3 regions of the Psychrobacillus sp. 05T411 genome follow, and region 1 is predicted to be linked to each of the others. Evidence: predicted binding sites of a transcription regulator. Region 1 holds the regulator's gene; each other region holds the start of a gene.

Evidence for each region. Region 1 encodes LexA, which represses DNA repair genes until DNA is damaged. Its sites were predicted from a motif close to CGAACATATGTTCG; they were not measured.
Region 2: a site for LexA is predicted at 5,099-5,112, ahead of AC1DFT_RS09445 (YolD-like family protein). Genes of this name have one in related genera too.
Region 3: a site for LexA is predicted at 3,669-3,682, ahead of AC1DFT_RS00860 (Y-family DNA polymerase). Genes of this name have one in related genera too.

What each region holds. Positions count from the first base shown of each region.
Region 1 is NZ_JBFTLO010000003.1:252,567-262,898, forward strand. Features, by position in the region: gene AC1DFT_RS03995 (SDR family NAD(P)-dependent oxidoreductase) at 1-561, shown strand, start outside; gene AC1DFT_RS04000 (aldehyde dehydrogenase family protein) at 576-2,018, shown strand; gene AC1DFT_RS04005 (bile acid:sodium symporter family protein) at 2,051-3,037, shown strand; gene AC1DFT_RS04010 (peptidoglycan DD-metalloendopeptidase family protein) at 3,374-4,156, shown strand; gene AC1DFT_RS04015 (substrate-binding periplasmic protein) at 4,419-5,231, shown strand; gene AC1DFT_RS04020 (amino acid ABC transporter permease) at 5,250-5,891, shown strand; gene AC1DFT_RS04025 (amino acid ABC transporter ATP-binding protein) at 5,904-6,650, shown strand; gene AC1DFT_RS04030 (OsmC family protein) at 6,671-7,102, shown strand; gene lexA (transcriptional repressor LexA) at 7,241-7,852, opposite strand; gene yneA (cell division suppressor protein YneA) at 8,029-8,346, shown strand; gene AC1DFT_RS04045 (YneB family resolvase-like protein) at 8,343-8,990, shown strand; gene AC1DFT_RS04050 (DUF896 domain-containing protein) at 9,056-9,289, shown strand; gene tkt (transketolase) at 9,374-10,332, shown strand, end outside.
Region 2 is NZ_JBFTLO010000009.1:30,848-41,179, reverse strand. Features, by position in the region: gene AC1DFT_RS09470 (DMT family transporter) at 1-33, shown strand, start outside; gene AC1DFT_RS09465 (LytR/AlgR family response regulator transcription factor) at 214-870, opposite strand; gene aceA (isocitrate lyase) at 1,073-2,356, shown strand; gene aceB (malate synthase A) at 2,387-3,979, shown strand; gene AC1DFT_RS09450 (YhfH family protein) at 3,992-4,114, shown strand; gene AC1DFT_RS09445 (YolD-like family protein) at 5,348-5,701, shown strand; gene AC1DFT_RS09440 (ASCH domain-containing protein) at 5,765-6,112, opposite strand; gene AC1DFT_RS09435 (BsuPI-related putative proteinase inhibitor) at 6,208-7,074, opposite strand; gene AC1DFT_RS09430 (response regulator transcription factor) at 7,287-7,979, shown strand; gene AC1DFT_RS09425 (hypothetical protein) at 7,957-8,124, shown strand; gene AC1DFT_RS09420 (histidine kinase dimerization/phospho-acceptor domain-containing protein) at 8,121-10,310, shown strand.
Region 3 is NZ_JBFTLO010000001.1:171,124-181,455, forward strand. Features, by position in the region: gene AC1DFT_RS00840 (membrane lipoprotein lipid attachment site-containing protein) at 1-346, opposite strand, end outside; gene AC1DFT_RS00845 (DUF1835 domain-containing protein) at 343-1,353, opposite strand; gene AC1DFT_RS00850 (hypothetical protein) at 1,576-1,821, opposite strand; gene AC1DFT_RS00855 (hypothetical protein) at 1,832-2,269, opposite strand; gene AC1DFT_RS00860 (Y-family DNA polymerase) at 2,370-3,623, opposite strand; gene AC1DFT_RS00865 (DUF6366 family protein) at 4,026-4,238, opposite strand; gene AC1DFT_RS00870 (PhzF family phenazine biosynthesis isomerase) at 4,512-5,405, opposite strand; gene AC1DFT_RS00875 (class I SAM-dependent methyltransferase) at 5,998-6,705, opposite strand; gene AC1DFT_RS00880 (hypothetical protein) at 6,724-7,080, opposite strand; gene AC1DFT_RS00885 (DUF2798 domain-containing protein) at 7,469-7,972, shown strand; gene AC1DFT_RS00890 (hypothetical protein) at 8,118-8,285, shown strand; gene AC1DFT_RS00895 (class I SAM-dependent methyltransferase) at 9,258-10,004, opposite strand; partial or broken gene AC1DFT_RS00900 (DUF4275 family protein) at 10,062-10,289, opposite strand; gene AC1DFT_RS00905 (DUF4275 family protein) at 10,304-10,332, opposite strand, start outside.

The sequences.
Region 1 (10,332 bases):
ATTCAACAAACTTTCAAAGAAATATTCGATGAGTTTAATAAATTGGATGGGCTTGTCAATATAGCTGGAATAGCACAAGCTGCCAAACCAATCACGGAAGTAGAACTTTCAGAGTGGCATAAAATAATGGATATCAATGCTACTGCCATATTTTTAACGAGCCGTGAAGCAGTGAGATATATGAAGGAAACAAAAAATGGATCCATTATTAATATAGGTTCCGTATCTGTTACTAGACCTCGTCCGGGTTTGCAAAGCTATGTTGCATCAAAAGGTGCGGTTGAAGCATTCTCTAAAGCTTTAGCACTTGAAACAGCTCCATTTAATATTCGTGTAAATGTACTACATCCTGGTCCAGCCGATACTCAAATGTTAGGACAGTTCTCTTCGCAACAAGCTGGCGAAGTAGAGTTAAATAAAGATATTTTTGCAGAGAGCGTTCCATTAGGTAGATTGATTAATCCAACTGATATTTCGGCAACGGTTACACATTTATTAACAGATGGTGCTCAAATCATTACTGGTGCAGTAATCCATGTAGATGGCGGAAGAAGCATCTAGAAAGGAAGTATGAAATGGAAAACATTCAAATGTTAATTGATGGGGAATGGATTGGAAGCGAGAATGAACAATGGATAGACGTCATTAATCCAGCTTCTGGAGAGTTAATTACACAAATCGTTCGTGGAAATGAAAACCATGCTGATCGAGCAGTCCAAGCTGCGAGAAAAGCATTAAAAAGTAAAGAGTGGAAATCTGTTAAACCATTTGAAAGAGGGCAATTTCTACAAGAAACGGCAAGATACATTAGAGCCAATGCGGAAGAATTGGCGGAACTTGAATCTTTAGATATTGGTAAGCCAATTGCACAAGCAAAAGCGGATATTGAAGCTGCAGCTCGCTATTTTGAATTTTATGGTGGCTTAGCTGACAAAGTGTTCGGGGACACTATTCCAATTGAAGAAGATTTATTAAATGTAACGGTCATAGAGCCGATTGGGGTTACGCTTCATATTGTACCTTGGAATTATCCTATTCAAATTACGGCGCGCAGCGTAGCGGCTGCAATCGCTACAGGAAATGTAGTTATTGTGAAAAGTTCTGAAGATACTCCGCTTACTACGAACTTTTTAGCGAAATGGTTCGATGAAAAACTTCCAAAAGGGGTATTTCAACATCTTACAGGTTATGGAGCGGAAATTGGCTCCGCACTGACTGTGCACCCAGGTATCAATCAAATTACTTTTACTGGTTCAGTTCCAACAGGAATCGCGGTAATGAAGTCGGCCGCAAACAACGTTGTGCCTGTTACACTTGAGTTAGGTGGTAAATCACCAAATGTTGTTTTTAAAGATGCAGATTTAGATAGAGCAGTTCCTGCAATTATTAATTCAATTGTGCAAAATGCAGGCCAAACCTGTTCTGCAGGATCTCGTCTTTTAGTAGATGAAACGATTGCAGACGAATTACTAGAAAAATTAGTAGAAAAGTTTCAACATTTAAAAGTTGGACCACCAGCTAACGATGCAGAAGTGGGCCCAATTATAAATGAAAAACAATACAACCGAATTCTAAAAATTTTAAGTTCTATTGATAAGCAAGGGAAAATTTTAGTAGGTGGAGAAGCTGTTCGAGTGGAAGAATATGAAGAAGGCTTTTATATAAGCCCTGCAATAATCGAAGCTTCCAATCATAATAACTCTTTTGTACAGGAAGAAATTTTTGGACCTGTGCTTAGTGTTGTACGTTTTAGTGATGTGGAAGAAGCAATTGAATTAGCGAATGCTACTGAATATGGACTAGTTGCTGGCGTTTGGACAAAAGATATTGATGTAGCACATTATGTTGCTTCGCGTATTGAAAGTGGCCAAGTTTTTATCAATAGCTACGGGGCAGCAGGTGGTGTTCAAATGCCATTTGGTGGATATAAAAAAAGTGGCATTGGACGAGAAAAAAGTCATTTAGCCGTGCAAAACTATATTCAAATAAAAAATGTTGCTATTCAAGTGCAACTGTAAAGTATTTAAATAAGCTGTATAGGAGGCTTAAGATGAAAGCTTTAAGCACAATTAGTAGTTTTGCTGGTAAATACTTTGCTTTTATAGTAATCGTGTTTTCCATCTTAGCTTTTATGGTTCCAAGTTTGTTTTCGTCATTTGGTGCGTATATAACAATCCTACTTGGAGTCGTAATGTTCGGTATGGGTCTTACACTAAAAGCATCTGACTTTAAATTAGTTTTTACCAATCCAATCCCTGTTCTAATAGGAATAGTTGCACAATTTTCGATTATGCCAACGATCGCTTTTATCATTGCTTACTTATTAAAATTGCCTGCAGAACTTGCGGCAGGTTTAGTTCTATTAGGTAGTGTTCCTGGAGGGACTTCTTCCAATGTAATGGTATATTTGGCAAAAGGAAACGTTCCTCTTTCGATTACCATGACGAGTGTTTCTACATTACTAGCGCCCATCATGACGCCACTTCTATTATTAGTATTCGCGGGCCAATGGTTGCCGGTTGATCCAATGTCTATGTTCATGTCCATTATCAAAGTAATTATTATTCCGATTATCTTAGGATTATTAGTTAATAAATTCTTACCTACTGTTACGGAGAAAAGCGAATCTATTTTGCCTCTAATCTCTATCGTTGCGATTACCATTATTGTTTCTGCAATCGTTGCAAACAATAAAGAAAATATTGCAACTGCAGGAGTACTAGTATTCGTAGCAGTATTACTGCATAATGGATTTGGCCTATTAATAGGATACTACGCGGCGAAAGCTTTAAAACTATCTCGTCAAGACCAACGTACTATATCGATTGAAGTAGGAATGCAAAACTCCGGGCTTGGTGTAGCATTGGCTGCCTCTTATTTCACGCCACTAGCTGCATTACCAAGCGCATTTGCATCTGCTTGGCAAGTAATCACTGGTACCTTTCTCGCTACATACTGGGCAAAGCATGAAGTTCCAAATGATACTAATTCTAAATCTAAAGTAAAATCACAACAGGAGCCTTTAGCTAAAGCATAAGAAATTTAATGAATTAAAAAAGACCGCTTAATGATTTTTTATTAAGCGGTCTTAAACTATTGGTTATAGAAAAGCGTTAAGGCTTTAATTTCGCCTTAACGCTTTTTATTTTTATCTATTTTTAGTGTATACGATTGTACAGAACCATTCTATTTACTAAATGAAAGGAGAACTTAGCGATGAGTCAATTAACGAATGATGCTAAATATAGTTGAAATGGAGGTTTTGAAATAAATTATGTAAACGCATGATAATAAACTATGAAATTATATTCTTTCAGCATTTATTAATAAAGAGACTAAAAACACTACGAATAGTAGAGAAAGGAGAAAGAGCATGTTTATTAGACCATGTGAAGGAAGAATTACTTCAAGGTTTAGCCCTCTCCGAAAAAATCCAATAACAGGTGAATGGAAAGCACATAAAGGAGTAGATTTTGGAAGTGATGGAAATCCAATTATAATAGCTTCCGAAAAAGGTACAGTGAATCGAGCGGAAGTAATTGGTGGCTATGGAAATACGGTCATATTAACACATATAGTAAACGGGAAAAAATACGAAACATTGTATGCACATTTGAAATCCATCTCAGTGAAAGCGGGACAAACAGTTAAACAAGGGCAACAAATTGGAATAAAAGGGGCCACTGGCAATAGTACGGGCGTACATTTACATTTTGAAATGCATATTCCAGCATATGCTCCAGGACAACCAAACGCAGTAAATCCACTATATTATATAGTAGATCCGGCAGTGGAAGAAGTACAGAAAATGTTAGTTCTAATCGGCTACCAGCTTAATGTGGACGGAATTGAAGGACCAATTACTGAAGAGGCAATTAAAAGCTTCCAGCAGTCTAAGGATTTAGCAGTGGATGGAATAGTAGGAGACGATACATTAGCTGCACTGAAAAAGGAGGAATTAAGTATGGCAGAACCAAAACTAACAGTTGGACAGGAAGCGATTCGTCAAGAAGCAATTAGATTGAAAATTACAGATGGCAATGATCCACTTAAAAGCGTAAATCAATTTTATGCTTGGGCAGTTGCAATACCGATTGCACAGAAAGTCGAGCAACTAGAAAAACGTATTTTAGAATTAGAAAAAAAAATAGCCTAATAAGAGATTGTTGAAAAAGTCTAAGTAGTGACTTATTCAACAATCTTTTTTATTTTGGAAAGCAGAATAATTTCCGTCATATTACATCTATATTTGGGGAATCATAAGAAGAAGTTTGGTTTTGTTCACTTAGTGGTATTAGTGATGAAAATACTGAAAAGCCGAAAAAGTCTGTGTAGTACAGAGTAGTTGACTAATGGCTAGTAATCTAATAGGATTTTATTGGCAAGAGAATGGCACTGACACAAAGGAGGAAACAAGGATGAAAAAAGGTAACTTACTATTAATTATAGTAGCTGCAACTGTTTTGCTATTAGTAGCATGTGGGAATGGTACAAGTAAAGAAAATGATAAAAACACATTAACTGCTATAAAAGATAATGGCGAAATGACTGTTGGGATCATGGGTACATATGCACCTTATAATTTTATGAACAAAGACCATGAATATGATGGATTTGACGTTGATATTGCTAAAGAATTAGCAAAGCGTTTAGGTGTAGAAGCTAACTTTGTCGCACAAGAATTTTCAGGTTTAATCCCTGGCTTGCAAAAAGGCAAATTTGATATATTAGTGAGTCAAGTGACGATTACAGAAGATCGACAAAAACAATTAGATTTCACGGAACCTTATATAACAAATGATGTAAAAGTAATAGTCAAAGAAGATAATACAACCGTTCAATCCGTAGAAGATTTCAAAGGGAAAAAAATCGCGGTAGGTTTAGGGACGAACGATGAAGCATTTTTACGTAATGATTTAATGCCACAAGTTGGTGATTTCCAAATCAACACGTACGATGATGTTATCACAACGCTTAAAGATCTAGATGCAGGACGTGTAGATGCTACGATTAATAATGCTTACGCTTTAAAACCAATCGTTGAAGAAAATGGATTTAAAGTAAAAGCAGTCGGAGCGCCGATTAAATCAGATCAAGCAGCAGTGGCTGTTAAAAAAGGAAACACTGAATTAGTTGATGCGCTTAACAAAGCATTAGATGAAATGAAAGCAGACGGCACCTATAAAGAAATTTTCGTCAAATGGTTTGATGAAGAACCTAAAGCCGAGTAAAGAAAGAGGTAGTGTTACATGGATATAATAATAGATAATATCCCTTTTTTATTAAAAGGAGCTTATTATACATTATTAATAACGGTGGTATCTATGTTTTTCGGCTTAATCATCGGTTTAATAACAGCGATTGCACGCTTAAAGGGCAATCGCTTCTTTCGTAATGTAGCGAGAGTGTATGTATCGATTATTCGGGGAACACCACCATTAGTTCAAATTTTTATCGTGTATTTTGGACTAGTTGATTTTGGGATAGAGTTAGGTTCGTTGACAGCCGCTTATATTGCCTTAAGTATTAATATCGGTGCCTATGTATCGGAGGCATTTCGTGGGGCAATCCAAGCAGTTCCAGCTGGTCAAACAGAAGCCGCGCTTGCCACTGGGATGACAGAGGCACAGGCTATTCGCCGCATTGTAATCCCACAAGCGATACGCATCGCAATTCCCCCTTTAGGGAATACTTTTGTTGGGATGTTAAAAGAGACTTCCTTAGTTTCCGCAATTGCAGTGACGGAGCTTATGCGCTCAGCCCAATTATTAATCGCACAGTACTATGTGAATATGCCGTTTTATTTAACGATTGCATTAATGTACTGGATCATGAGTACCGTATTTACATTTATATTGAACAAATTAGAAAAAAGATTATCTGTATACTAAGGGGGAAGAGTCTTGATACAAGTAAATGATTTATCGAAAAGCTTTGATCAAAATGAAGTACTAAAAAATATTTCATTGACCATTCCCGCCCATCAAGTAGTCGCTGTGATTGGACCAAGTGGTTCCGGAAAAAGTACATTTTTACGTTGTTTAAATGGATTAGAGATGATTACTAGTGGGGCAATTTCTGTTAATAATCATCAAATAAATGCAACAGATTCGAAAAAATTGCAACAAAAAACGATTCACTCAATCCGTCAAGATACCGGCATGGTTTTCCAACAATTTAACTTATATCCCCATAAAACGGTGATTGAAAATGTAATGGAAGCCATTATCGTCGTGAAGAAACAATCAAAAGAACAAGCGAAAAAAATCGCTTCCCAATTGTTGAAAAGGGTCGGCTTGCAAGAAAAGGAAAATGTCTATCCTTCGAAACTATCAGGAGGACAACAGCAACGTGTAGCGATTGCACGTGCACTTGCAATGGAACCGAAAATTATGTTATTTGACGAACCAACGTCTGCACTCGATCCAGAACTAGTTGGAGAAGTATTAAAAGTGATGAAAGAATTGGCGGACGAAGGGATGACAATGGTCATCGTTACGCATGAGATGAAGTTTGCCCAAGATGCGGCGAATCGTATTTTATTTATGGCGGACGGTCAAATTGTGGAGGATGCAGAACCGAAAACGTTTTTTGCACATCCATCCACTGATCGTGCCCAAAAGTTTTTAGCGAAAGTAAATGAATTTTAACTAAAGGAGTATGATTGATAATGGAAGTAAAAGCAATATGGCAAGGTGGAAGAGCGTTTGAAGCAAAAGGACCTTCTGGTTATCCGATGGTAATGGATGCAACAGCAAACTATGGAGGACTAGGACAAGCACCAACACCAACCGAAATGTTACTTAGTTCGTTAGCGGGATGTATCGGTATTGACGTTACAATGATATTAAAACCGCATTTAGAAAAAATTGAATCCATCGAAATTACAGTAGACGGGGCTCGTCGGGAAGAATTACCAACTGCATTTACTGCAGCTGATTTATTATTCGATGTAAAAGGGGATATCGATGCAAAAAAAGTAATTCGTGCCATAAAACTTGGAGAAGAAAAATATTGTGCCGTATCTGCTTCGTTGAAAGCAGATATCTCCTATCGCTTAGTTCTAAACGGAGAAGAAGTAGAAATACAGGAAGAATCATAAAACAAAACCCTCTCACCATTTAAAGGTGAGAGGGTTTTTCGATGATTTAAACGAAAATGTCCACTTTTCGTTTAAATATGATATCGGCTCTTTGTCATCATACGGACATTCGTATCATTTGTCAAGTTTTCAAGAATTCTATTGGATATTGCGGTATACACCAACTACTTTACCAAGAATCGATACTTGGTTAACGATAATCGGATCCATCGAAGAATTCTCAGGTTGCAATCGGAAGAAAGTTTTTTCTTTGAAAAAACGTTTAACCGTAGCTTCATCTTCTTCTGTCATCGCGACAACGATATCTCCATTATTTGCAGATTGCTGTTGTTTTACAACAACATAATCTCCATTTAAAATTCCCGCCTCGATCATACTATCTCCCATAATCTCTAACATAAATAAATGATCATCAGCTGTACCGAACGTTTCAGGCAGTGGGAAAAATTCCTCAATATTTTCAATTGCAGTAATCGGAAGACCAGCGGTTACTTTCCCTACTAGTGGTACATGCACGACTCCTTGTTTTTCCGCAATCCCGTCCAGTATTTCTATTGCGCGCGGTTTCGTTGGGTCTCTTCTAATAAGTCCTTTACTCTCTAAGCGAGCAAGATGCCCGTGCACCGTAGAACTCGATGCTAGTCCAACTGCTTCGCCAATTTCCCGTACAGATGGTGGATACCCTTTTGTACGAACTTCTTCCTTAATAAAAGCTAAAATATCTTCTTGTCTTTTCGACGCTTTTTTCATTGAGTTCACCTCTTTTTTTTGGTCATTTTTCTACTAATTTCTTTCTTACTAATAGTATAACAGTCTCTCAAACTTTATGCAAACATAGGTTCTAATAAGTGTTGACAAAAACAAATGTTCGTTTTATTATTAGAACATACATTCCGAACAAGCATTCTAATTAGGGGGATTTATAGATGAACTGGATGAAAGAAAACTATTTTATTACATTATTTTTAGGATTAAGTTTCGCTTTTTTGATGACAATAATAATTTCCAATACAATGTCGACAGAACAACAGCATCAAATTAAAATAGAACAAGGTGATTCTTTATGGGAACTTGCAGATAAGTTTGCAACGAATGAACCAAAAGAAGTTTGGATAAAAAACGTGATGGTCATAAATAATCTACAAACCTCCCATATTAAAGCAGGGGATATGCTTTTCATTCCAGAGGTAAAAGATAATTTTCATTTTGATCATGGTACAGAGATAGCGAGTGATAGCAATTGAAAGCAGTCATATATTGTCGTGTGAGCACAGCAAAAGAGACACAAGAATCCTCTTTGACTAGACAACAAGAAGAGTTGATGGAATTTGCACAAGCACAAGGTTATGAAGTAAGTGAAGTGTTTTCCGACCAACATAGCGGATATGATATGGAGCGTGATGGGCTACTTGATCTACTCACATACATTAAAGAATTCGATATTAAAGCGGTTTTTGTCCAAGATGAAACCAGAATCGGTCGCGGAAATGGTCGAATGGCAGTGCTCCATTTACTGCAAAAAACTAACACTTCCGTCTTTACTTTACAAGATAAAGGAATATTAAATTTAAACGAGATGGATTCCATGCTGTTAGAAATTTTAGCGCTTGTAGAGGAGTACCAACGAAAGCTTCATAATGCCAAGATTAAACGGGGGATGAAGCGTGCTGTCTCGAAAGGATTTCGACCAGAGAAAAACTTAAAATCGAAAGGGAATCCGGAAGGAAGGGAACGTATTGATACACCTGTTGAGGAAATTGTAAGACTTAGAAATGCAGGCTTAACTTACGACGAAATAACCTCCACATTAAAAGGATTAGGCTTTGAAATTAGTAAAGCAACTGTTCATCGTAGATATATTGAATTTGTGGAGTCTCAGGAAGTGTAAAGACTTGCACTCTGACGGTTTTTTCCTTACCTTTATAAGAGGTACAAAAGGAAAGGATGATATATATGTTAAGTAAAGAAAAACTAGCGCGAATTAGCGAGCTCTCTAAAAAATCTAAAACAACAGGTCTATCTATAGAAGAAGCAAAAGAACAAAGCGCTCTAAGAAAAGAATACTTAGAAACGTTTCGCTCTACGATGAGAGATACGATTGAGAGTGTAAAAATTATTGATCCGGCAGGAAATGATGTTACTCCAGCGAAAGTACAACAAGCGAAAAAAGGTAAGTTTCTGAATTAATCATTTCAGAAACCATTGATAATAGGTGCATTGTTGTCTAAACTAGTACTATAGTTAAAAATTTTGTTCGAGAGGATGTCATTTATGTCATTACAGTCAGATTTACTTGCAATTAATACAATTCGTACCTTATCTATTGATGCAATTGATAAGGCAAATTCAGGCCATCCAGGTCTTCCTATGGGAGCAGCACCAATGGCTTATACCTTATGGACAAAACATTTACGTCACAACCCTAATAATCCTAACTGGTTTAATCGTGACCGTTTTGTATTATCAGCAGGTCATGGTTCCATGCTTCTTTATAGTCTTCTTCACCTTGGTGGATATAACCTACCAATGGAAGAGATTAAAAACTTTAGACAGTGGGGCTCTAAAACTCCAGGACATCCAGAGTTTGGTCATACTGCGGGTGTAGAAGCAACAACAGGGCCACTTGGACAAGGTATTGGAATGGCGGTAGGTATGGCAATGGCAGAAGCTCATTTAGCTGCTACGTACAATAAAGCTGACCATGCTATTGTAGATCATTACACATATGCTCTATGCGGAGATGGTGATTTAATGGAAGGTGTTGCAGCAGAGGCAATTTCTCTTGCGGGACATTTACAATTAGATAAATTAATCGTCTTATATGATAGTAATGACATCTCTCTAGATGGAGATTTACATAAATCTTTCTCTGAGAAAATTGAAAAACGCTTTGAATCTTATGGTTGGAATTATATTTTAGTAACTGATGGTAATGATATCGCTGAAATTTCTGCTGCGATTGATAAAGCAAAAGGTCAAAATGATAAACCGACAATCATAGAAGTAAAAACCGTTATCGGATTTGGTTCTCCAAATAGAGCCGGTAAATCGGATGCGCATGGTATGCCACTTGGAAAAGATGAAACAGCTTTAGCTAAAGCTGCATACGAATGGGCTTTCGAAGGTGACTTCCATGTGCCAGAAGAAGTGTATGAAACTTTTAAAGAAGCTTCAGAGCGCCAAGGAGTAAGTGAAGAGACTGCTTGGAATGAAACGTTTAATGCATATGA
Region 2 (10,332 bases), on a different contig from region 1:
AGTAGATCGACTAAGCAAGAAGTAGTTGTTTGATTACCAGTTAGTGGATAAGGGCAACTAGTTGGCTTATGAGAGCAACCAAAGAGACGGCAAGAGCACTCAAATATAATCCGAGAGCAACTAATTCACCCACGAGAGCAACCAGGCTTACACGGAAGGCAACTAAATCGCATAATAAAAAGCTATCTTCAGCTAAGATAGCTTTTTTCGCATTTAAAATCCTAAGGCATTCCTGACATCTGCCGTATATGTCTGACTTACAGGAAGTTCCGTACCGTCTTGCAGTAGGACTAGTAAATTAGAAGAAAAATCTCGTATGATTCGATCGATAAAAGCCACATTGACAATATAGGATCGATGAATGCGTAAAAACGATTCTGGTAGACGTTGTTGTAATTCTTTCAGTGGAATACTAGTTTTGTATGGCTCTTTATTTGCGTAAAACCATGTTTTTTTCTGAAGACTTTCCATATATGCAATTTTCTCGATGGGTATTGGTCGCCATTCTTCTTCTAATTTTCCTGTTAAGAAACGATAAGGAGCCGGATTTATAACCGGGTGTTTTAGAGGCAGTATCACAATAAGCGCTCCAGTTTCCCCTAAAATATTGATGGGGTAGGCGATTCCGTAATAAGGTTCGCTTAATATGAAATCCTCTACTATACCTTCTGTTCTACAACAGGTCTGCATAGCTATTTCAGCAATGCTCCCTTCTTTCACTTTTTGCCGATCCACCATTTGTAGATTTTGCTTTTTAACATCAAAATAAACGTATTCACCCCTTGCTGCGATAGCGATAGAAGCCTCTTTTGGGATCCAATCTTCCACTAAAGCGATATATTGCAGAACTTGCTCTTTCGATATTTCCATCCATTTCCCTCCAGTATGAAAATTCGTCGTTCATCCACCTTATTTGTATTTCGTCCTCTTAAAACAGTTGTTCGTCTAAAAGTATATGCAAAATTCTGAATATTGTTATATAGTAGATTACAAGAAAACAAACTGTTATGGAACAGTGCAAAAGTAATGTTTTTAACTGTTTCATACATTAAATGAAAAGAGGCGGATGAAAATGTTAACAAGACAACAGCAAGTAGAACAATTACGTGCAGAGTGGGATCAAGAGAATCGTTGGAAAGGGATTGAACGCCCTTACTCACCAGAAGAAGTGATTAAGCTTCGTGGGTCCTTACAAATTGAACATACGCTAGCTCGCAAAGGTGCAGAGCGTTTATGGAATTCTTTACACAAGGAAGATTTTATTAATGCGCTTGGGGCCCTCACAGGAAATCAGGCAGTACAACAAGTAAAAGCAGGACTCCAAGCGATTTACTTAAGCGGTTGGCAAGTTGCAGCGGATGCAAACCTTTCGGGACAAATGTATCCGGACCAAAGCCTTTACCCGGCAAACAGTGTACCAGCAGTTGTAAAACGTATTAACCAAGCATTGCAACGTGCCGATCAAATCGATCAAGCAGAAGGAAGAGAAGATCAGTTCGATTGGTTCGCGCCAATTATTGCAGATGCAGAAGCTGGATTTGGTGGACCATTAAATGTGTTCGAGCTAATGAAAGGCATGATTGAAGCTGGGGCTGCAGGTGTTCACTTAGAAGATCAGTTAGCGTCTGAAAAGAAATGTGGTCATCTTGGAGGGAAAGTACTGCTTCCTACACAAAATGCGATTCGTAACTTAATTGCGGCTCGTTTAGCAGCAGACGTATCAGGTGTCCCAACTGTATTAATCGCACGCACAGATGCAGATGCGGCGGATATGGTCACAAGCGATATCGATCCGCTAGATGCAGAATTTATCACAGGCGAAAGAACGCCGGAAGGATTTTTCAAAACAAAACCAGGTATTGAGCAGGCGATTGCACGTGGCTTAGCCTATGCACCTTACGCGGATCTTGTTTGGTGTGAAACGTCACATCCAAGTTTAGAGGAAGCCAAACAGTTTGCCGATGCGATTCATGCGCAATTTCCTGGGAAATTACTTGCATATAACTGTTCGCCTTCATTTAACTGGAAAGCAAACTTAGACGATGAAACGATTGCAAAATACCAAGTGGAGTTAGGAAAAATGGGCTACAAATTCCAATTCGTAACACTTGCAGGATTCCATGCATTAAACCACAGTATGTTCGAATTAGCACATGACTACAAAACTAACGGGATGGCAGCATACTCCAAACTTCAACAAGCAGAATTTGCGAACGAGAAGAAAGGCTACACGGCTACGAAGCACCAACGGGAAGTAGGAACAGGTTACTTTGACGATATTACTCAAGTAATTTCTGGAGGAACTTCTTCTACGACAGCGATGACAGGTTCTACAGAAGTTGCGCAATTTATATAATCAATCATGGGGAAGGGAGGTTATTAATAAATGGAACAAACTACGGCTAAAAACATTGAAATAGTTGGAAAAGAAACAGAAGCAAGTAGAGAACTTCTAACACCGGAAGTATTAGACTTCATAGCATCGATTCATAAATTGTTTAATGCAAGAAGAAAAGAACTGCTAGAAACTAGACAAGAGCGTCAAAAACAGCTCGATAATGGAGGTACATTAGACTTTTTAAAAGAAACGAAAGCCATTCGAGAAGGAAACTGGACAATTGCTCCTCTTCCGGATGATCTAAAAGACCGCCGAGTAGAAATTACAGGACCGGTTAATCGTAAAATGGTTATCAATGCTTTGAACTCCGGTGCTAAAACATTTATGGCTTGCTTTGAGGATGCGACGTCACCTACCTGGGAAAATATGATCGAAGGCCAAATGAATATGCGCGATGCTGTTCGTAAAACGATTTCTTTTAAACAAGGCAATGGAAAAGAGTACAACTTAAAAGAAGATACGGCTGTTTTAATGGTTCGCCCGAGAGGTCTTCATTTGTTTGAAAAAAATGTACGCATCGATGGGGAACAGATTGCCGGCAGTTTCTTCGATTTCGGATTATATTTTTTCCATAATGCAAAGGAATTATTGGCTCGTGGAACTGGTCCTTATTTTTATCTACCAAAGCTTGAGAGCCATTTAGAAGCAAGATTATGGAATGATATTTTCATCTTTGCAGAAAAGCAGCTAGGTGTTCCAAATGGGACGATTAAAGCAACTGTATTAATCGAAACAATTATGGCTGCTTTTGAAATGGATGAAATATTATATGAATTGCGGGACCATTCGGCCGGGTTGAACTGTGGGCGTTGGGATTATATTTTCAGTTATATTAAACGGCTACGCAATCAACCAAATGTGATTTTACCAGATCGTGGTCAAGTAACGATGACATCCCCGTTTATGCGGGCGTATACACAACTTTGCATCCAAACTTGTCATCGTAGAAATGCCCCGGCAATCGGTGGAATGGCAGCACAAATTCCGATTAAAGGCGATGAAGCAGCAAATGAAGCGGCATTCGCAAAAGTGCGAGAAGACAAACGGAGAGAAGCAACCGATGGGCATGATGGAACATGGGTAGCACACCCTGGCCTAGTCCCTGTAGCATTAGGAGAATTTGATGAGCATATGCCTACGCCTAATCAAATTCATCGCAAACGAGAAGATGTGCAAGTGGTAGCATCAAATTTATTAGAAGTACCGCAAGGCTCTATTACAGAAGAAGGCTTGCGTTTAAATTGTAGTGTAGGGGTTCAATATATTGCATCTTGGTTACGTGGAAACGGGGCAGCACCGATTAATCACTTAATGGAAGACGCTGCTACTGCAGAAATATCGCGCACACAAGTATGGCAATGGATTCGTCATCCAGAAGGGAAACTAGAAGATGGTCGTAAAGTTACGGAAACTTTAGTAAGAGAGACATTGCAAGAAGAATTAGAGAAGTTGGAAAAAGCATTCGGCAGCGAAAATTATGCCAATGGTCGTTACAACGAAGCAGCCGAGCTTTTCCTTTCCTTAATAAGTGAACAAGATTTTGTTGAATTTCTCACATTGCCTGGTTACGAAAAATTATAGGAGGTGATTTGCATGAAAACAACTACTCAAGAAGTAAACACAAAACATTGTCGCGAATGCGGATGTGAAATTCATGAGAAAGTAGAGTCATCCCTTTACGAATGCGAACGTTGCATCGGCATGAACGAAGAGTAACTCCAAATACGAGAGCCCTGTCCTTCTTTTTCGAGAGAGGATAGGGCTTTTTTTATGGAACGCAGTATAAAGATACTGCGACGTAGTGCGTTGACTAGTGACCGCTAGGATTTCCGCTGCAGGACGGACGCTTTCCGTGGGGCGAGTGATGAGCCTTCACCGCCGCTTGCGCGTACGTAGTGAAGTCTTATCTTACTCAGGCAGATGAACAAAGGCTAAGAACGCCACATCGTGTGGCAACGCCTTCGTGACCAACATCGTGTTGGCCTCCACTGGAGTCGCCGCCCTGCAGCGAAAATCAATGGAAATTGCCAAATTATTGAGTTCCCATATTAACAATAAATGGTTGAACGARACAATATCCACTGCGAACGCGACAATCTACTCGAGTAGATGCCGGCCAGGCGTGTTCGACGGGATTTAAGACATAGAATTCCTATAATATGTCGGAATTATAGTTKTCTCACATCAGGTAAAGAGCCTTTTTGAAAATTGGTTGCTTTCACGAGTAATTTGGTTGCTCTCATGCAGATTTAGTTGCTTTCGTAGTAGAACTGGTTGCTCCCAGTCATCGGTTGGTTGCCCTAAGCCATTTACTGGATGCACGCAATGGAAAAACTGGTTGAAATTTTGTTTTTTAATGGGATGGTATGGATAATTGGGCAATTTTCACTGATTTTCGCTACAGGCGTCGACTCCTGCCGGATGAGTGGGCTAATGAGACATCTCAGGCGTACGCCCAAGGGCGGCGGGGAGGGCTCATCGCTCACCCGGCGGAAAGCGTACGACTGTAGCGAAAATCACAGCGGACACTTTATTCGCCTCACTACCACGTAGTATCCCTATTATGTGCGACATCCTATTGATATTAAGCATTTCCATTTGCCGTATTGGGGGAGAGTCAGACGCTTTGCGGTTTTGTTTCTTTGACAGTATTTTCTTGTTGTAAAAAGAACATATGTTTCATATACTAAGTAAAAAGGAGGAACGTTTGTGCGTAATTTGTTAGAGAAATATTTCAGTCGGGGTCAGTATGTTGAAATAATATACCTATCTAAATCGAGTGAAATGAGTAAAAGAAGGGTCAAAATACTGCAGGTACAAGACAACTCTTTTCAAGGATATTGCTTTAAAAGGAAGGCAAAGCGAACATTTCTAATAATAAACGTATTAGCGATTGCTCCTGTTAGTCAAAAAGAAAGCAAGGTGATCTAGGTGGATAATTTGGATGGAATGACGGATAGACCAGATTTATCGAAAGTACAGGATCGAGGAAGTAAAAAATGGGTTGCAATGATGCTGCCAGAACATGTAAAGCTTCTTAGAGAATATATGGAAGAGCAAAAGAAGGCTCCCCGTCCTGAACTAGACGAATGGGATTTAGATATCATTCAGGAAAATATTCAACTAGCGATGAAACGAAATGTAGAAGTGGAAATAAAAACATGGAGAAATGGAGCGTTCCATATTCATGTAGGAAAGGTAACTTGGGTGGATATAAATAGAAGAACAATTGAAATGGAAGACGTTCTTACATCATTCACATTGCAATTAGATGAAATCGTGGACGTGACTATATTAGTATGAACAAACAGAAGTAAAACAAACCACCAGCCAATAATGGCAGGTGGTTTTAGTGTGTTTAAGAATCTAAGCTTTTACTGGACTAAATTCATGAACCCATACAGTCATATGCGGCAGCCATGGCATACCAGGATGATAAGACAAAATAGATTGTTTGTAGTCCTCTACTGATTCAAATCCTTCTTGTTGTGCATGCGCATCAGTCAACTCGCCGAGCGGTTGAATATACACATTGTCAACAACAAAAGACTGACCGCTAAGTTCCATCACTTCGCCTACATCTGCATAACGTCCGTTACGTCGAGTAGCAGTTTTCTTCCCTTGTAATACTAGTTCAATATCGGATTCCTTCGTGATTAATCGTTCCACTGAACATGTTTTTGGAGGTAAATTTGTTTTTTCATGATTTGTCATGTGAAGCCCACCTTATTAAAATAATTTTACTTTGCTATTTAAATCTAAGTGTATATGTTAAAGGCATTTTGGGCTAGGGTTATAAAAGATTATTTTTAGTTAGGTGAATTAGTATAGACTCGATCCCGCGTAAATGGCTCCGATACTACTAGATGAGCGAGTGTTACTGGAGATTTTCCTTCCTTTTCAAAATATATTTGCTCTAACTCGGGAAAGTTATCAAAATAGGAATGTACAATTGTTCCGATGAACATGTTCTCCCCGGCACTTCCTTGTACATTACTTAATCCACTGTCCATGTTTAATATTAGCTTCGTGTTATTATTCTCCAAACGATAATCAATTAATCCAACTTCCAGCACCATAATCTCATCAAAAATTTGACGCACTACATCACCTGAAGGATCAATGGTTATGTTATATGGTTCTACATACTCGGCATTGGCATCCGCTTGATAGACGGTAATTGTTTCCGTTGATACAGTGCTTTCGGCTTCTTCATTTCCAGCCCACTTATAAGCTATCTGTTCTTTTTGTTCACTTAATTCTTTAGAAGTAGACCACGCGATGAGTGTATAAGCACCAGCGGGTACGTCTGTTAACTCCGTTTGTAACTCAAGCGGAATGACTATTTCTTCATTGGGCTTTAGTACTTTTTCTTGAAGCATTAAAGTAAACGATTTATCAGCTGAATACGTATAAACAATATTGTTTTCACTGTCTAAAAGCTGATATTCAATCTCTTGTCCACTTGGGTATGTTAATGATGTTTCGGCTTCCGAGTCATTTTTAATCGTAAAGGAAGCATTGCCATCCTCGGTTAACTCCAATTTAGTCAAAATAGTTTTGTCTTCTTGTGGTTGCGGGTCTCCACCTGTAGTCTGGTCTACATTACTTGTTCCACAGCTCGCTAGGAGCAAAATGATGAAAATCGAAAATAGGCCCCAAATAAGTTTTTTCATGGAATCACTCCTTTATAGGATTAGACTGTTTACCTCGTAGAAAGTTACATGTTAATTTTCTTAAGAAATTCTTCATAATTATCCTTCTGAAATGTTAAGAAATGAAAGGTACAATAAGAAACATAAGAGTAAAGGAAGGCATCCCAAGTTCGCCACATCCTGTGGCAACGGATGCATGACCCGCATCGTGCGGGCCCATAGGAGGTAAGCAAATGACACAGTTTACAGTGTTAGTAACGGATGATGACCAAGATATTCGCGATGGCATCGAAATTTATTTGAAAAATGAAGGCTATAACGTGTTAAAAGCCACGGATGGACTAGAAGCATTGCAATTAATAGAAGAAAATGAAGTGCATGTCATTGTGTTAGATATTATGATGCCGAAAATGGATGGGATTGCTGCAACATTTAAAATACGAGAACAAAGAAATATACCAATTATTATGCTTAGTGCGAAAGCAGAGGATTCGGATAAAATCCATGGATTGTCCGTTGGAGCAGATGATTACGTAACAAAACCTTTCCACCCAATGGAGCTAGTGGCACGCGTGAAGTCACAGTTAAGGCGTTATACAAAGCTTGGTACGTATCAAGGGCAGCAAGCAAGCATTGAAGTCGATGGACTCGTGTTAAACAAAGAGGCAAAGGAACTTACGGTGGAAGGCGAGCCGGTGAAGCTAACACCAATTGAATTTAAAATTACAGAACTTCTGATGGTGAACGCAGGGCGAGTTTTTTCTATCCATGAAATATATGAGCGTGTTTGGCATGAACCAGCCTACAATGCGGAGAACATCGTAGCAGTGCATATTCGAAAAATACGCGAAAAAATAGAAGCAGATCCGAAAAACCCAAGATACGTGAAGGTGGTGTGGGGAGTTGGCTATAAAATCGACAAGTAAATGGAGTTTACTATTGTCTGTTTTAGCAATTGTTTGCGGCATCATTTGTCTAGCCTACTGTCTAGCTAACTGGATGCCAATAAGCGAAATTAAAGAGAGTTTTGTTCAAATTTTACGAAATATGAGAGGAGGCGTTGCGGGATGAAGCATGCAATAGGAAGAAATATAATACTTAGCACGTTGGCGGTAATCACGGTATTAGGTTTGTTTACACTAATAGAACAAGGACGAAACTTTATTGGCACGGGCTATTTTGATAGTGATGATTTTCAAATGCAGCTATACGATTTTGAGACAGCTATAGTTCCATTAGTTTTAGCACCACCAGATAAAGAAGAAGTAAAGAAAAAAATTACGGTAACACCAGAGGAAATAGAGGAATATCGTTATCGATACGGAGACCTGCAAAGCCAATTAGATTCAATCAGAAATCAATATCAAAGTGAGACAGGGGAAGTAACAACAGAAACAGCGACAGACGCAGTACAAGAAGGGGCATCAGAAGAAGCAACCACAACAGTACAAACACCAAACGATGCTTTACTTGCAGAGCGTGATAAAAAGTTAGCAGATATCACGAAAAACTTCACAGATGATAACTATGTACAACAAAAGATTCAAGCAGAAAAAGAAGCAGAAGTAGATGCGTATTATAAATCAATCGAATATGCAAAAAATGATGTGTTGAGTCAAAAAGAAGATTTTGTATATGACTTTAAAAATGTCGAAACAGGCGAGCATTTTACAAACGGAGAAATAAGTTCGAAAAATGCATTTAAAAAAGAATATTCCAGTAAAAATGGATATTTGAAGAAAAGTACCGTTTATGATGGAGTTGATGACTTCAGAAATATAAGAAATTTAATGGACAATGGATTTGCCCGTTTTGAAGGAACCATTGCTATTCCAGAATCGAGTATTTTAAGTGGGCATAGAGCTAATGAATATAAATACTTTTTAGCAAACCAACGTAAGTTTTACGGAGTAGTCATAGCGGGAATTTTGGCGGCAATTGCATTTACTTTATTATGGAGAAAAAATAGCGAAACGTTTCGACATAAAGACAAGGAAGAGAAATATCGTCAGTTGCCGATTGATGTAAAACTAGCAATTTTCCTTATTAGTATTTTAGCGGAAATTATTACTATTGGGTTTTTGAAGGATTTCGTATTATATAGAGACTATGATATGCAAATAATTACATTTATTTTTGCAGTAGTTTTCACAGCGTTGACATTGTATCAATGGAAGTGGATGCGCGCCGGTTTTGGTCCAGTAGATTGGAAAAATACCCTTACTTATAACTGGATAAAATCATTACAAGGGTTTTTCTTAAAACAATCTATCGGGCTACAAACGTTAATCATGTTAATCGTCGTGTTTTTCTGGGGTGTTGGAACATTGCTAGTACTAATGCTACCAGTAGCATTAATCATTTGGATACCGGCGACTTTATTAATAGGAATCCCAGTACTTGTTGTTTTAACGTCCAGAATGGCGTACTTGAACCGAATTTTCGTGAAAACAGAAGAAATGGCAAAAGGCGTCGTTGGAAATGAAATTGAAGTAAAAGGGAAATCTGAATTTGCAGAGCATGCAAAGCGTTTAAATGAAATACGTAGCCTAATCAAATCTTCTCATTCCGAGCAAGCAAAAAGTGAGCGACTGAAAACGGAGCTAATCACAAACGTCAGTCATGATCTTCGCACACCATTAACATCCATCATTACGTATACAGATTTGTTGAAGAATCCAGGCATTACAGATGAAGAGCGAGCATCTTATATTGCCATTTTAGATAAAAAATCGATGCGTTTAAAAACATTAATCGAGGACTTGTTCGAAGTGTCGAAAATGGCATCGGGAAATATCGAGCTAGATAAACGGAAAGTCGATTTAACCCAATTATTGCAACAAGCCATTGCGGAACACCAAGAAGATATCGATAAATCGGGCCTAGAATATCGTGTAGCTATCGGCACAAAACCAATCATGTCTTATGTCGATGGACAAAAATGGTGGCGAGTGCTCGATAATTTAATCATCAATACGTTGAAATATACACTCCCGAATACAAGGGTGTACATCAACTTGGACCAAGTGGACGGAGAAGCTGTTTTTGTTATCAAAAATATTGCCAAGTATGAATTAGGCAATGACGTGAATGAATTAACCGAGCGATTCAAACGAGCAGACACATCGCGCCATACAGATGGTTCGGGCTTAGGGCTTGCGATTGCCCAATCAATTGTGGATTTACACGGCGGCAGTTTACGAATGGAAGTAGACGGAGATTTATTTAAAGTAACAGTGAAAATAGGAGTAATTTAACAAGAGCGGGGAATCCAATGGG
Region 3 (10,332 bases), on a different contig from region 1:
CCGCTCCCTCAGAACTTCCGCTATTAGTGAATACTTTTGTTGTCAAAGGTTCAGTAAACTCCTCGGTTCTTTTACTACTTCTACCAAATGCTTCATATGAATATTCAAGGTTTTGTAAGGAAGATAATTCTTCTAAAGAACCTTTATATTTTAAGACAAAATCATCGGTGTCTTCGATGGAATAAGTAATTACCCCATCTTTTTTTCCCCATTTTTCCGTTCCATTATAAGAATATACCGCTTCCCAATGGTCACTTTCTCCCATAAATTTATAATTGTTATGCGTCGTTTCTGAACAACCTGTTAAAAGTATGATAGCTAGGAATCCAATGATGATTTTTTTCAACATAATGCTCCCTTCAATTTCACACTGTAAAACCGCATTGCTTTTGGAACGCCTTCTATTTCAAAAATCCCTTCTAATATTAACTGGCGCACTCGATATTCGAAAAAAGCATCGCCCACGTATTGATCCGAGTTTCCAAGTACTTCTCCAATTAGTCGGGCTGATTTCATGAAATCAGGTTTTGTTTGTTCATTATGCAAATAACGAGCCTTTTCAATAATAAATGCATCAAAGTAACTTTCTGGCACACTTTTAATCTGATCATCCTCCCAAATACGTAGTGCATCAGTTGTTTCGGCAAGTTGTATCCATTCTTCGGCAAGTTTGTTACGAAGCCAGTCTGTTAATGGCTGGTCAATTTTGTGCGTTTTGTAAATCTTTTTTAATTCATCCTTTCCTACTTCTCCCGAATGAGATGGAATCATACTTGGCCATAGATGTTGAAATGCTGTGTTGATATTAAGGAGGCGAATGTCATTTTTCTTTTCTTTTAGGATTTGCAAGACAAGTCGTACACCGGTTTGTTCATGGGCATTGTTTGCTAGCCAGATGTAAATTGGTATATGCTCGGGTATGTTACTTATTTCTGTTAATGTTCGTTGAAAATCTTCTATATAAGTATGTGTACGCTGTTCGTCCATATTTATATGTAAGAACAGCCATTTTTTTCGTTGTTTGATTCCCTCTTCAGTGTGTAGCTGGTTTACGGGACCGATAGAAAATAGGTCCGAAAATCGGATCACTTTTTCATTCTTTGGTAGTGCCATCTTTAAGCCACCTGCAGCAGAATCCCCAAACACGATATGTATTGTATGATAAGGCTCTAGTTTTTCTTTGGAGGAATACTGTAGCAATTCCTGATACTCTTTTTTTATGTTTTCAGTAAATTCACTTTCTGAATAGCTTTTTTTCTCTAGCAATAGAATTTGTAAAAAATGTTGGAATAACAATGATTTTGCTTCTTGCTCCGATAATTGCTTCACGATTTTTTTTATTTCCTCTATCATTCATATATCACTCCTTTTGTTTAATTAAGAAATGTAAATTTGAATTGCTTTCCACACGTAAATCAATGAAGTAAGGGGAAGCAATATACCAAAGATAAGATTACTTCGAAAGATTGCCTTCCACATGCGCATTCCATTTCGTATAAACATAACGATTAAAGTCGTTGATATACCTATCATTGGAAATAGTAAACATAAGAAATCTTTTTGTCTCTCAATCTGCTATTCAATCGCTTCCACTTTCCATTCATATTCTTTCGACAATGATATTGTTTGAATACTTTTTTCTGCTCCAATTGAATTGAATGATTTAATCGTTATTTCATTTTCGGTTGCTGAAACAAGTTCATAACCATTTGGCGAAAAAGAAACGCTGTAGACGAGATAATATGATAAAAAGACGAAAGTGAGCATAACGAAAAAATATGGTATAAATGCTTTTATTTTTTGAGTAAAAGTTTTCTTCACACGAACACCCCTATATTTTTTCATTTGAGAATTTGTTACTCCCTATTCTCAAACTCCCACTATCTATATTGAATAAATAGGTTCCTTCTTTTGTATAAATAATATAATGACCGATGGATTTTTTTATGTCTGTTGTTGAAATCACTTTTTCTCGTGTTGTACTTTCAACTTTGGTTACTGCTTCTTTATATGTATAAGTTGGTAAAGACCAAAAAAAGAGAACAATTAGCAGAATTAGGCCAATTATGTAAGTAGTGATTACTCGTTTCCATTTTATATTTCCAACAGAAAAACAAGTAAAAATAATTCCACTTATACCTAAAAGGAATACCCCTATTCCAAATTTCCCAGTATTATCAATAAAGACGTACTTACTTGCAATGTAAAGCATCCATATAGAGAGTAATACGCAAATTCCACTTATACTGTACACATATTTATTTTCCATAGATTCCCTCCATTTATAATGGTTCTACTTAGAGACTCGAAAGTCCTTCTAATAATAGGAAATAAAAAAGACCAAACGCATGCAAACGTTCAGCCTTCCATTATTTTTTATGCCCACCAAGTAACCCAGCACGTTTCCTAGCCGTACCCGCTTCCGTGTAGGAAACGGCGCGTAATATTGCATTGGATCCGTATTTACTTCGGAGGTAATCCATTGTTTTTCCCAGTTCTCGAACTTTCCATTCGTCTTCTTCAAACAGGCTTAGTTGCATGGAATACTCGGGTTCTAAATTGGTAATAGAAATCGCAAGCTTGCGAATGGGCCGATGATCGTAAAATTCATCAAAGATTTGTTCGCATACTTTGTAAATGGTCATCGTGGCATTCGTCGGCTCATCGATTGAACGGGAGCGGTTAAACCCGCCACCAAGTGCATCTTTACTGTAACTTATGGAGAGATGGACCGTTCTTCCGACCATTTCAGCTTCGCGGGCACGTCTTGCCACGTCTTCACACATTTCTAATACGACTGTCATGATTTCCTCTTTTGAACGATAATCACGAAATAGTACTTGCCCTTTGCCATAACTAATTTGTCCTTCTGCTAAAGGAGCACCAAGTTCTGACAAGTCTATTCCCCACGCATGATGATACAACTGACTTCCCATGATGCCAAACTTAGCTTCTAGTGTCGCAAGCGGTGTGCTTGCTAGTTGCCCAACACTTATAATTCCCATATTATTTAATGTTTTTTCTAAACGAGAGCCAATTCCCCACATTTTGGAGAGGGGCGTAATTGGCCATAATTTTTGGGCTACATCTTCATAGGTCCATTTCGCAAAGCCTGTTTTTTTCGCTTCCAAGTCCAGTGCAAGTTTCGCCATTAGCATATTTGGCCCCATTCCAACTGCACATGGTAATTGAAACTGGTTATACAGTCCATCTTGTATGTGCTTAATCGTTCTTTCTACGGGTCCCCATAATTTTTCGGTTCCTCCCAAATCAGCGAAGCATTCATCGACGCTATACACATGAATGGCTTCGCTCGGAACGAATTGATTTAGGTAACGTGTGATTTCCATGGAAACACGAACGAAAAACTCCATCTTCGGCTCGATTAAATGGATGGACGGATGATCAGGAATTTCAAAGAGCCGAGTTCCTGTCTTCACTCCAAATTTCTTTTTCATCATGGGAGATGCCGCAAGCACAATACTTCCTTTTTGTTCTAAATTTCCGATTACCGCAATTGGTGTGCACATAATGTCGAGCCCTGCATCCGCTGCCGCGCAGCTCGCAAAAAAGCTCCGTATATCAATGCATATAATTTTTCGATTTTTTAACCCTTCATGCATTTTTCTCTTCTCCTTCTCAAAGGAACGTTTGTTCTTATTATATGCCGAACGTTTGTTTTTATTCAAGAAGGTTTTATTGGTAATAAACCTAAATAACTGGAAAATTGAAATGTTTTTTACATAAAAAACGGCTTTGTATCGATACAAAGCCGTTTAATATCAAAGTAATTTACTTAATTCTATAGCGTCCCGAATGAATTGAATCCCTTCATCAATTTTATCTTCAAGGAAGGTTCATATAAAAAGCTTTATATATTTAACGAAGTGACAGGTGGGATTCTTGCATAACTATGTGCAAGCTGTACATTTCTGTTTTGAACAACTTGCACATTCGGCAATCGAATTATCACATTTTATTATTACTTTTACTCAGGTTGCCTATTATATATACTTACAACCAAATCAAAAAAATAATTTATACAAAACATATCCAACTATAATAACAACGATTAATATTCCTGTACCTTTCCAGCCCATACCGCCTGTTAAATCAGTTAAATTTCCATTACTTCCTCTATTGAATGCATCATTAAAAGAACCAGTTGGATTATTTTTTAATTCTGTTTGTCTTAATCGTTCTCTTTTTTCTTCAGGCGTTTCATAGTGATTATTCAAACTAAACACTCCCTAAGAAAAGTCTTTGTTATCAATATTCAATAATTTATCGCCTATACCTTCTTAAATAGCCATCTATGTAGCTAACAAAGCTGTACCATAGAGCCCGCTGACTTCAACGATCACAGTGCATCAGAGATAATCGCCGTAAATTGAGTAGCACTTATGGGGATAGTTATTGCACCAGCCTGGCCTTTTTCTAAAAAGAATGAAGTTGGTTCATAATTTGCCTATCATGTCAAAATAATCATTCTGAAGGCTTAGCATTTTTTACTAATTTGATAAATCTACAATCATTTGTTGTACAAAAACCGCCGTGCCTGTTATTGCTATTTGTAACTGTTGTTCATTGTTAACGTGGACAATGACTCTTCCATCTTTCTGCAACTCCTGACCTTGTTCCACAACAAGGGAGTAGTTTGTTTTCTTGTGCGGTTCAACATATTTTGCATAATATGCACCCATAACTCCTGAACCTGTCCCTGTAACTGGATCCTCAATTGTTCCGGAAAAGGGTGATGAAAAATGCCGCGCATGCATATCCGCATCAGATGAAAGTGCCTTCAAACTAAATGGGTGAACGGAAGACTTCGGCATTTCTTTTAATATTTGAGGGAAATCCTGATTATTAGGTTTCATTTGCTCAAAAGCTTCAAAATTAGAAATTGGAATACATAATGTCCATGCTCCAGTGCTACCATAGACAATTGGATATTGTGAATCAATATCGTTTTCTTGAATGCCAATCGACATAGCTAATGCTGCTTTAGATCCATGAAACGGAATAAATTGAGGTTCAGCATGCGCCATTTGGATTTGATAGCTTCCTTCGTTTTTTGTTACCGCTATCGATAAAATGCCAGCGAGCGTTTCGATTTTGTATAAGTCTTTTTCGACAAGCTTATTATTTTCCAGTAACGCAACAATACTGGCCATTGTCGCATGTCCACATAAAGGCATTTCATGTCCTGGCGTGAAATAACGAATTCGAAAATCAGCAATTTCTGATTTCACAGGGAATGCACACTCATTAAATCCAACTTTTTCTGCAATTTGTTGCATCATTTCCCCGGTTAATAAATCACCATTTAATACAATGCCAGCAGGATTTCCTTTACCTGGTATTTTTGTGAAAGCATCATAGTGGTACACCTCAATTAGACTCATTAAATAAACACTACCTTCTAAAATAATTTTTACACCTCTTAATAGGAGCTACTTCGAACGTAAATATTCTAAAGTGATTGCTACTCTTTCTTGTAAAAGGAAATAACCGTCTATGTTGAAGCACAAAACACAGAAACAGTTTTGTTTTGGTTAATACCAACCGGTAACGCGCAAAAGGTTGAAAGACAACTTATAGGCTATGACATAAAAAATGACGGGGATAATAATTTCTCCTTGACTTGGCAAATAGAACGACCTTTACTTGACCATTTGGAAGTGCAAGTATTAGGAGAAAATGAAATTACAAATGAACTATTGAATATAATCTCAACGCCTTAAATCTTAATCCCATACTTTGAAAGACATCCTCCTATTGCTTCGATATTTCAATCTCTTCCTTTTTTCAAACTAAAAAGTTCCCTAATAAAAGCCCCTATAATAGCGGATAGAAAAATTGTACTTATTAGGTTTATAACTTTCACAAATGCATGTGGACTATAAATGATTTGAATACACTGGATTATAACAAGTACACTAAAAATGCTACACATGATAATTATATTTCTAGGTGTTGTTTCTTTTCGCTTATTCATTAATCCTTCTCTGCCTTCACAATTAAAAAATGTGGGTTTTTCATTAATCTTTCATATTTTTCCGGTTCCTTCAATTGAAATTCTTTAGTGGGTTGAGGCTCTACTATTTTCCCTAAAGAAAAGTATCCTAGTGTTTCGTTCAGTATTTCTTGTAGTGGTCGACGATAAAATGGAACATCGATCAGTTTCCCTTGTCTTTCCCATTGATCGACAATATATTCAGTTGAAAAGTAGTCGCTATTCTTGGATAATTTTATATCCATCAATGGATGATGAGTAGAAAATAGCAATGTCCCATTCGGTTTTAATATTCGACGAAACTCGCTAAAAGGCTTACTCCAGTCTTTTATGTAATGCAGCACTAAAGAACTCACAATGAAATCAAAAGATTCATCTTCAAAAGGTAGTTTTTTCTCTAAATCGCAACATAATACTTCCGCCTTTTCTCCGATGCGCCTCTTTGTTGCCTCTACCATCTCGGGACTAATATCAGTTGCAGTGACAACAGCGCCTAAGTTAACGAATTGAGATGTATACCAACCAGCTGCACATCCAGCATCCAAAACACGCTTATCTTTTAAATCTTTCGGAAGTAACTTCATCATGGCAGGTCGTTCATATTCGGTGTTAAATAGACTTTTTGTATCCACATTATGTTCATAATCATTCGCGAGTTGGTTATAGGCTTCTTTTACTTTATCGTTCATAATTTCACCTCAAAAAGTTTAATATATTACATCAGATGTATTCTTGCAAAAATCTTGAATATTTGAATGGATATAATAACCGTCTATCAATACTCCACCTCTACTAAATAAGTAAAAACTAATTATTTCATCAGATGATGTTTCAAGATTTATCGTATGTTCCACAGAAATATCCCATTCTTCCGTACCTTCTCGCCTGCTCTTATTGATGTCTTTAATAATTTCATCAATAAGCTTTTCGTCAGTAATGTCAATTATATTAGCATTCTCGCAAGTAATAGATATCGAGCTAATCTCTGCTATTATGATGGGTTCTAGTGAATGACAAGAGCTTAATACTAGTAAAATAGGAATTAGTAGAAAGTTTTTTGACATGCAGTTCATCCTAGATATCTGGAAATTTCTCTATTCCACTTCTACTTCGACTTTTTTGAGAATACTCCTGCTTATTCTGTATTTCATTTAATTTTCTAATGAAAAAGGTCGGTGAGGAGTCTACAATTGATACGCTAGATGATTTACGCCATCTTTCACCGATATATCTACTCACCTTTCCTTTTCATTCTTTTCATACCAAGTAATAGTCGGCCCAAACCACTTGAGGTGCATCATCTACTTCATTTTCTTTCTGGTTATTTGTTTAAAAACTTGTTATGATTATTCAATCAGTGTGTGGAGATATTGGTATTAGTTTTGACTTGCCAAAAATATATGTCGCATGATACGTCTACCGTCTGAAATATTAATTTCGGAGGAAAAGTAAATGTATAAAGAAGACAGACTGCCTCAAAACGCTAAGGAAGGCATATTATTTTTATTGATTATTTCGATCATTTCAGTAAACACGATTGCACCGATTATTACAGGGTTAGAACGTGGATTCAGCAAAGAAGTTTATTTCGATACGTTAAAGATTATTCCGATTATGTGGATAATAGTTATTTTGTCAGTAAGGTTGGTTGCTGGGCCTCTAGTTGGCAAGGTGTTACCAAAATGCATAGGACATACAGATGGATTTAATGCCAGAATTTTATTAAATACTCTATTGAATGTTACGGTTTTATCCATACTTCTGACAATTATAGGAACTTGGGTCGGTACACAAAAAATAAGCCTAGAACCATTTCAAAACTTCTTTCAAGCGTGGTTTAGAAATTTCGGTGTAGCATTTTGGATTGAGTTGATGGTTGCACAGCCAATAGCAAGATTTGTAATGAAAAAATTACACTTAAGACAAGCAACTAAAGCAGAGAGTCTAATTTCGTAAAATTGTATGGCTGATTGATTTAAGAAAAATCAGTCGGCTTTTTAATGTAATGCAATCTCTGTCTAAGTTTTCCAAGCAAAGCCCTCCTAGCGAACCAACATTTTTAAGTTGTGTAATATATTTTAATAAAAGGAGGAGAGCTTAGTTGAGTAGTATAATTGCACTTATACCCGTACTTATTTTCTTTGCTTTTTGGATATTTATTATTTGGTTTGTAGTTACACTTGTAAAGTCTAGTAATGAACGCAATCTGCTCCTAAGGGAGATTTCTAGGAAACTAGATGGCCTACAGAATAATAGTAAAAAAGAATAATTCATGGGGTGATAAACATCATTCAATCTTAACTAACTATCCTATTTAGAGAGTAGCATATCACCCCTAATAGTTTTAACTCTACACTTTAAAAACTATTTAGAGCATGTGATAGTTTCTCCATTATTTCTATGTGGACGATAATATTCCAAATAATAAATATAGCAAAGCATAAAAAGTATAATACAATATACATTTTCAAGTTTTTGACCGGCCAAGAAGACTTGTAAAATAAGACTGCTATGAAAGTTGAGAGTAGATATATGTTGAGCTTCCACATGTCATTCGCTTCGTTAATTGGTAACAATATTTTTATTGCTTGAATTGGAGTTACTTGCGCATTGTATATTTCTTTTAGTACAAATCCCTTTTCAATCGTTAACTACATAGATTCCTCATTCAAATAATAATGATAACCAGTTAGGTTGAAGTTGGTTATCATCGTAAAAAGTAAAAGTACTGATACAAATGAAAAATAAATCAATAAAGGAAATAATGTTTTTTCTAATTTTGGAATGGCTACCCCTCCCAATTGACGTACTTATAGAAAAATTTTATTAATATTGATACGTACTTCACGAACGATAAGTTTCAATAATCCGCAATATAAAGCTTTCCACTATAATATGCTCTGCGAATTGACAGGTGCGATTCCTTATTGCTCACTCACATCCAAAGCTGATGGTCTCGTATAAAGGCAGCTTTAAGCTGACATTAAATAGAACTAAGCTCTTCTATTTTTCCAACGTAGAATAAAACCAATGACGATTAATATAATAATTAGTAATGGCAGAGCTTATGCCATTAAATTCATCCAATGAAAAGGTGCAGCATCAACATAGACGGCTTTTAGTTTTGTTTTTACGCATATAAAAGCTACTTAGACATCTTTTAGAAAAAGACCTTTCTATTCAACTACGAGAAGGGATCACTCTTCCCGGTTTCCTCACTATAGTTGAATAAGTAGGACCCTTAAACCTCTCCCATATAGACGATTGTTTCGTTTGGAACAAGAAGCATGCCGTCAACAGCATATTTATCAAATAAATTACCCAGCTCTGTTAGATAGAGATCATATTGTGCATCGTTTTCTTTTAAAGAATAGGAAGCAGATAGATTTCTTTCGATAAACTTGGACTTATCAAATGGTAAATTGTTTGGGAAACGATATACGGTAAAGTTGCTATAGAAATTCTGAATGCTTTCATCCATATATCCAATGCCGCCGCTGAAACCTTTGAAATCTGGACAATATCTCCGGAAAATTTGTTCATTCTCTTTTACTAACGAGCTTTCCATTATACGGGAGTTCCATATCAACATCACCTTTCCGTTATCTTTGATAATTCGCTTACACTCCAATTTGAACTTCTTTGTATCAAACCAATGAAATGCTTGCGCCACTGTGATAAAATCTACACTTTTATCACGCAGTGTTGTATTTTCCGCTGCTCCATTCACAGGATGAAAGGCAGTAAACTGCGCCAATTTCTTTTCAGATTCTTTACGCATATCCTCATTAGGTTCCACTCCGTACACGTGGCACCCAAGATCGAGCAGAACGTTCGAAAAAATGCCTGTGCCAGAACCAATATCTGCAACAAAGGAATCGTTCCCAACTCCATTCTCCAACAAAAGGCGAACCAACTCATTTGAATATCCAGGTCTTGCTTTTGCATAAATCGCAGCTTTGCCGTCAAATTTCTGGGTATTGTCCATTCTATGTTCTCCTCCACATTACATTTTTAGCCTAGCAACCAAGGAACCATGCACAATTCATTTATTTTGGATAAAATAAGGCCCACATTCGCTTTCATGTGTCATGATAAATGTCCATTTAAAATACGCATCTACTACATATATATCACCATAATCCGAGTGATATTGATTATATGGTAATTCTTCAATTGTAAGTGTTTTAGCATTTTCAAGAAGATACGCCTCATCAATAAACTGGTAAAAAATATAACACTTTTCTTTCAATAGTTTTTTAAAGACTGCTCTCGCTTCTTCTTTCTCTAAACAACCAACTTTTTCCCAGCTGCAT